2 regions of the Caballeronia eucalypticola genome follow, and region 1 is predicted to be linked to the other one. Evidence: predicted binding sites of a transcription regulator. Region 1 holds the regulator's gene; the other holds the start of a gene.
What was found. The regulator FNR, encoded in region 1, switches genes on or off when oxygen is low (the NO sensors DNR and NnrR bind a similar motif). The targets are predictions, from matches to a motif close to TTGATNNNNATCAA.

Region 1 (3,414 bases):
CTAAAAATTAAGTGTCCACAGCGTGCAGTTCCATTTCATGGGTACCCCAAAAGCACGGTGCTCGCCAGAGCCACGGATGTGTGAAACCCTCCTTCTCGCGAATCCTGACAGTAAAACGCTTCGCCCCGTACGCTCTCGGGCAAGCCCCCTCGCCATAGAAACCCGCACCGCCCCACCCTTATTTGCCGCTGTGGTGCTTCGCGGGTTATCTATCAGTTTGCAATGTTATTTGCCGGGTTATGCTTTATGCATTCTGCAGATCCATTTCTTGGTGGTTTAAAAGATGGTTCGGCATGCATATAAGTTTGGAGGTTGGTTTTCCGCGGATAGCGCGGGGCGCTCCTTGGGCGGGTTCAGTCGTTAGTGCTTGCCCGAGAGCGTACGGGGCGAAGCGTTTTACTGTCAGGATTCGCGAGAAGGAGGGTTTCAAACATCCTAAGCTCTGGCGAGCACCGTGCTTTTGGGGCACCCATGAATGGGACTGCACGCTGTGGACACTTAGGGTAGAGCGGTGAAAGCGTTTTCTTTGCTTCGTTTCTTTGTCGCTTTGGACAAAGAAATGACGCGCCGCCACGCGCAGTGGCTAATAGTGATAAAGAAATCAGCTAACGTATAACCCGCGAAGACCTGGAAAGCAGCAACCCGGCAATGACTCAGACCGCTAACGCCAGAACCTACCCCACCCACCAACTCCCTATACCCATTCAAGCGATCAAATCCGCGCCACGATTTCACCTCCTCTGCCCGACTAAATCATCCACCAACGGCACGACAGCCAACACAACCAGCATCGCCGACAACGGCAGCGTCGATATAAACCCCACATACTTGAAACCCAACGCGCCAGCAAGACCGCCAATAAAGAACATGCCAAGCAGCGAAGCCAGCAACCGCAGCCTGGACCGATCCGCCCTGACTGCATTAACACCAGGCCCGGCCTCCGACACATTCCAGTAAAAAAGCTTGCCAATCTCAATGCCAATATCCGTGACAATGCCGGTCATATGCGTAGTGCGGATCTCGGCTTTGGATATCTTCGTAATGATTGCATTCTGCAACCCCATCACGTAGCACAACAACCCTACAGTGGCGGGCACGAACAGAAACCGGTTGTTTTCCAGGTTCGAGCCAAGCAGCCCAAACACAAGCAGCAGCACGGCTTCCAGCATCAACGGCAATGCGTATTCGCTTTGCGCCCGCCGGCGCCGGCCCCAATTGATCATGATCGCGGAGGTCGCCGCGCCCGTCATGAACGCCGCGAGTGAACTCAATCCCGCAACAATCAGGCCGAAGTCGCTTGCCGCGAGGTTATCGGCGAGTGCCGATACGATCCCCGACATATGCGAGGTGTACTGACCAACAGCAAGGAAACCGCCCGCATTGGCCGCGCCCGCAATAAACGCCAGCCAGCGCCCAAGGCGCCGGTTATTTTGATCGGTGCGCTGCGGCCGCGTGAAACCTCGCAGATACTCAATAGGCATGTCCGTTCGCTTCGCTTGGGCCTCAGTCAAACACCCGCAAGCTTCTCGCTGTCGAGAATGTGCACCTGCTTGCCGTTCGTATCGATAACCCCGGCATGCTGCAGCTTCGAAAACATCCGGCTGACGGTCTCAAGTTTCAACCCGAGATAGCTGCCAATCTCTTCACGCGTCATCCGCAAATTGAATTCGGCGGAAGAGTAACCCCGCGTCTTCATCCTCGACGACAGATTGAGCAGGAACGCAGCCACACGCTGCTGCGCAGTCATGGTGCCAAGCATCATCATGAGACCGGATTCACGCACGATCTCGCCGCTCATCATCCGATGCACATGCTGCTGCATGGCCTTCACGTCGTGGCAAAGATCCTCGAGCAAGTCGAACGGAATCACACACACCTTGCTGTCTTCGAGCGCGATCGCATCACAATTCTGTTCATCGGAGCAAACGCCATCAAGTCCAAGCGGCTCGCCTGCGATATGAAAGCCCGTGACTTGCTCGTGGCCATCGCGATGCGTAATGACCGTCTTGAAACATCCGACACGCACGGCGTAGATGCTTTTGAATTTATCGCCGGCACGGTAGAGCGTCTCGCCACGCCGTACGACCCGCGTGGAGCACACAATGGCATCGAGCCGCGCCAGCTCCGTCGCGCTCAGGTGAGCCGGCATGCAGATGGAATGCAACGAACACGCGGAGCAGTTCGTGTCCGCACGCGTGGCCGGTGGTGGCGGGCTCGTGATGGCGGAGCGCGCCAGATAAGCAAGGGGAATCGCAGCCGTTGAAGCAGCGGGCGCGTAAGTGGACGCATAAGCGGTAGCTGAGGTCATGCCTGTCTCCAGAAGAGTCGGACGATCACTGAATAGATGAACGGACAAGATGCGAGGATTGCAGTCGAGGCGAGTAGAAGACAGTCATGCCGGCTCGCAGGGCGTCGGCTCGGGACGGTGCTCGTTGGCCAGTCGCACGATGGTGTCGCGGGCGAGTTCGTACTCGCTGGTCTTGTCGAAGAAATAGCTCGCGCCGGCGCGCTGGCATGCAGCACGAAACGCCGGCCCCGAATGATTGGTCAACACAATGGTCACAACAGGCGGCTCGGCACGCCCCAGCGCCGCAACGATCGCCATGCCGTTGCCCGCGGCCAGATGCGGGTCGACGATCACCAGATCCGCGCGCGTCATGCGGATACACCCGAGCGCTGTATCCGCTTCTTCGGACTCGCCCACGACCACCACGCCAGCCAGCGCGTCGATCAGCGCAGAGAGGCGGCGGCGCACAAGGCCGGAGTCATCGATAAGGAAGATCTTCAGCATGGCGCGCAACCGTTTGAGTTCATGCCTCGAAGTATGGTCGGGGCTATCTCAAAATAAAATCGGCAAGCGGCCAGACATGACGTAGGGGTTTGGGAAGGGCTGTAGGGATTGGACTACACGCCTTTTGCGAGCGTGAAGACCCAGAGGTATTCGGCGTATCAGTCGTCGCAGTCGTCGTCGAACAGCTTGTGGCGCATGGCGTAGCGGACCAGCGCGGTGTCGTGCGGCATCTGCATTTTTTCGAGGATGCGGGTCTTGTACGTGCTGACCGTCTTGGCGCTCACCGACAGCGCCTGAGCGATCTGCGTGATCGTTTCACCGGCTGCGATGCGCCGGAACACCTCGAATTCGCGGTCGGAAAGCCGCCGGTGCGGCAAGTCGTCTGCGGGTTCATTCAGGCTTTGCGCGAGCCGCTCGGCCATCGCGAGGCTGACGTACACACCGCCCGCCGCGACCTTGCTCACGGCCGTGACCAGCTCGGCGCTCGCGCTTTCCTTGGTCAAATAACCCGACGCCCCCGCCTTGAACGCGCGCACCGCGTACTGCTGTTCGGCGTGCATGGTCAGGACCAAAATACGCAGCGCCGGTTTCTCGTCCTTGATCTGCTTGAGCAATTCGACGCC
Region 2 (3,414 bases), on a different contig from region 1:
ACGCCACGGTATGGCCATCGTTTAAAACCACTTTGCGCGCGGCGCGATCGATCTGTTTAACACCCGAATCAACGCGCAGGTCGATGCGCTGCTCGGCGTAAAACGCCTCGTCATACAGCGCGCATTGCGCGGTGGTTTTCTGACCGAGCAGCACGGCCTTTGAAAGCGGCGGCCTGTCGTAAGGCGCAACGCCTTCATTGCCGAGCAGCGTGATGTCGCCGTCCCAGCCGTTGTCACGCAGCGCATGGGCTGTGCGTGCGCCGCTTTGCCCGGCACCGATGATCACCATCGCGGGTCGGCTTTTCATGACGCCGCCTTCATTTGCGGCGGAACACCGAGCAGCACTTCACCACCTTCAATACGCACCGGGTATGTCTTCAAATGCACGCAGACGGGCGGGCTTTTTGGCTTGCCGGTGGGGATATCGAAACGTCCCTGATGCAGCGGGCATTCAATCTCGCGATTGAGCACGAAGCCATCCGCAAGATGCGCGCGTTCGTGCGTGCACCACCCATCCGATGCAAAGAAACCCTCGGCTATCCGATACACCGCGTAACTCGCGCCGGCGTGATCGAAGCGGATCACGTCTTCTTCGGCAATCTCACTGGCAGCGCAGGCCACGACCCATTCGATGTCATTCGTTTCAACGGCCACAAGAGCCTCCGGATTGTTGGAGTTGTTTAGCTTCAGATGCCCGACTGGGTCGCAAATGTTCCTTGCGGGGCGGTTTCACCCGGCACCTTGCGTTCGATCACATGATCCGGTTCGACGCGCTGTTTCCATAACGCAGGCACCATCTCGCGATACACCGCATAGAGGCTCGGATAAGCGGGTGGCAACTGATCCTTGATGACTTCATGCAAACGCGGCAACGCATGAAACGGCACCATTGGCAGGAGATGATGTTCAAGGTGGTAGTTCATGTTCAGGTACAGGAAGCGATAGACCGGATTGATGTACACCGTGCGTGTGTTGAGCCGATGATCCTTCACGTTGACCGCGAGGCCCGCATGCTGCGTGAGGCCGAGCAACTGATGCAGCCAGCCGCCGTAATAGCGGGGCGTCCACACGAACATCAGCGGCAGGAAACTGCGGAGTGCGATAGCAAGCCCTATCGTGCCGATGACCACCAGCAGATAGATTCGGCAAGACCAGATCATCTTCGGCTTTTCGGTAGCGGGGAGGAACACATCGGTGGCGGCATCGACGCGGCCGAACGCATGCCGGACGACCTTGCGGATCTCCAACGAAGTACCCAGCAGTCCGAAGAAATCGATGATGATCGGCCAGACCTGCGTCGGCCGTGCAACCTGAATTTCCGGATCACGCGCTTGAAAGTACGTGTGGGTGTGATGCCGCGCGTGACTCCAGCGCCACCAGTAACCTTCGCGGATCGTCATGAACGATGACAGGTGATAGAAGGCGTCGTTGAGCCAGCGGGTCTTGAACGGTGTGCCATGGGCGAGTTCGTGCCAGCGGGCGTCGCTGGACGAATAGATCGTGCCGTAGACCAGGAATGCGGGCACGGCCCACCAGGTCCCCCAGCAGAGCGCGGCCACCCAACCCGATGCGGCGAGCAGCAACAACCAAGGCACGAAGTTGCGCAGGCCTTCGGCATCACTGCGTTTCATCAGCTCTTTCAGCACAGCGCGCGGAATGCGCGGCTGATACCACTGCTCGTGAATACGCTTGTCGATAGACGGATCGGTGAGGGCGGGTTTGGACGCATCGCCGCCGCTGATATCGGGAGTCGAGGACATGGGGTTGTCTCCTGCTTAATTATGTTCAAACAACGTTTAAGCGATGTTTTGAGCGCTTCCCGTCAGTTATTACCGCCGGGTGGCCTTCTTGTTGACTGAACGATAGATGAGCGCAGCTTGCCACTCACTCAAAAAAATGATGGATTTCCATCAAGCGCGGCTGCGGGCCACATTGGCTATGGCTTTCCAAAATAGAAATTAAATTCCACCAAACCGTCGAGTGAAATTTTCTTTGCATTGGGGCGACCGGTCTTCTATGCTTGTCTGCACTAGCGGCCGGAGTGCTGCATCGATCGTCAAGGAGACAGGTGTGAACAGCATGGAACTGGGCGCGGTGACGCCTGAAGGTGTAGTCGAGGCGCTGTTGCGCGGTCCGGGCGCAGTGCGCATTCGCGGCGTGTTCAGCGCGGCGCAAGTGGCTGAAGCGCGGCGTGTCGTGATGGATCATTCGCAGGACCGTGCGCAGACGGTCACGCATTTCCAGGGACAAGCGGCTGAAGATCAGCGGCTGCATTTGCAGCGGCGCGTGTGGAATCTGCTGGCGAAAGGCGATGTGTTTTCGGAGATGGCCGAGCAGCCCGACATTGTCGCAGCCATGCGTCTTTTCCTCGGCGATGACTTCATCATGGGGTCAATCGCGGCGAACCGGATTTTGCCGGACGGTCCCGGACAGGAACCGCATATCGATTACCCGTACTGGGATTTTCATTCTCCGACAACTTTCCCGCTCGGCATCAACACGAGCTTTCCGCTCAACGCGCAGGTCACCATTCCTCTCGATCCGTTCACGGCGCAAACCGGAGCGACGGCTTTCGTGCCGCACACGCAGCATGAGTTGCGGTATCCCGGCGAGGGCGACGCCTTCTTTGAACGATGCGAGCGCATGGAAGCGGAGCCCGGAGACGCGATCGTTTTCTTCGGCGCGACGTGGCACTGTGCCATGCCGAATCACAGCACGCAGGATCGCAGCGCGGTGCTGCTTCAATACCTGCCGAAATTCGTCAAGCCGATGGAAGACCTGCGCGCGATGGTCGGCGAAACGTTCGTCAAGAACGCCAGCCCGACCATGCGGCAATTGCTTGGCTTGAACTTCCCGTATCCGCAGAACCTCGATGCGATCGCCGTTGCGACGAACGCCGAGGGTCGCAAAAACGCCATGCGGTAGTTCAGCCTTCCGAGAATTTCAGCGCGTGTTCCAAAGCCGCCGGACTGATCGGCTTGTGGAGAAAACCGTCGAACGGTTCCAGGTCCTTGTCCTTGAGATCGGTCCTGCCGGTCACCGCGATCACGCACGCATCGCGGGATGCCCCTTCGTTGCGCACCTGACGGCATAGCTCCCGGCCATCGGCGTCGGGTAATTCGATGTCGAAGAACACGACGTCGAAGCTCTGCGCTTGCGTCAACACCATCGCAGAGCGCCCGTCGTACGCGACTTGAACCTTGTGCCCCAGGCCGGACGCTATCTCGCCAAACGCGTCGGCTGAATCTTTATGGTCATCAATAAACAGAATGTGCACGATTCCCTCGGTATTAAGCAGATGTTGATGATTTGGAAAGCTGATGAACCGAACGAGATCGCGCGTTCGCTTTAAACACCTTGCAACGAAGATGCCAGCTTTGATCGCCTCACAGTGTGGGAACGACGATTGCACTG

Region 2: a site for FNR is predicted at 1,901-1,914, ahead of ACMX25_RS30250 (fatty acid desaturase). Genes of this name have one in related genera too.

What each region holds. Positions count from the first base shown of each region.
Region 1 is NZ_JBLKRU010000009.1:97,691-101,104, reverse strand. It holds gene ACMX25_RS13155 (YoaK family protein) at 732-1,481, opposite strand; gene fnr (fumarate/nitrate reduction transcriptional regulator Fnr) at 1,508-2,308, opposite strand; gene ACMX25_RS13145 (response regulator) at 2,393-2,791, opposite strand; gene ACMX25_RS13140 (response regulator) at 2,950-3,414, opposite strand, start outside.
Region 2 is NZ_JBLKRU010000036.1:40,514-43,927, reverse strand. It holds gene ACMX25_RS30260 (NAD(P)/FAD-dependent oxidoreductase) at 1-307, opposite strand, end outside; gene ACMX25_RS30255 (non-heme iron oxygenase ferredoxin subunit) at 304-654, opposite strand; gene ACMX25_RS30250 (fatty acid desaturase) at 687-1,760, opposite strand; gene ACMX25_RS30245 (phytanoyl-CoA dioxygenase family protein) at 2,080-2,925, shown strand; gene ACMX25_RS30240 (response regulator) at 2,927-3,277, opposite strand.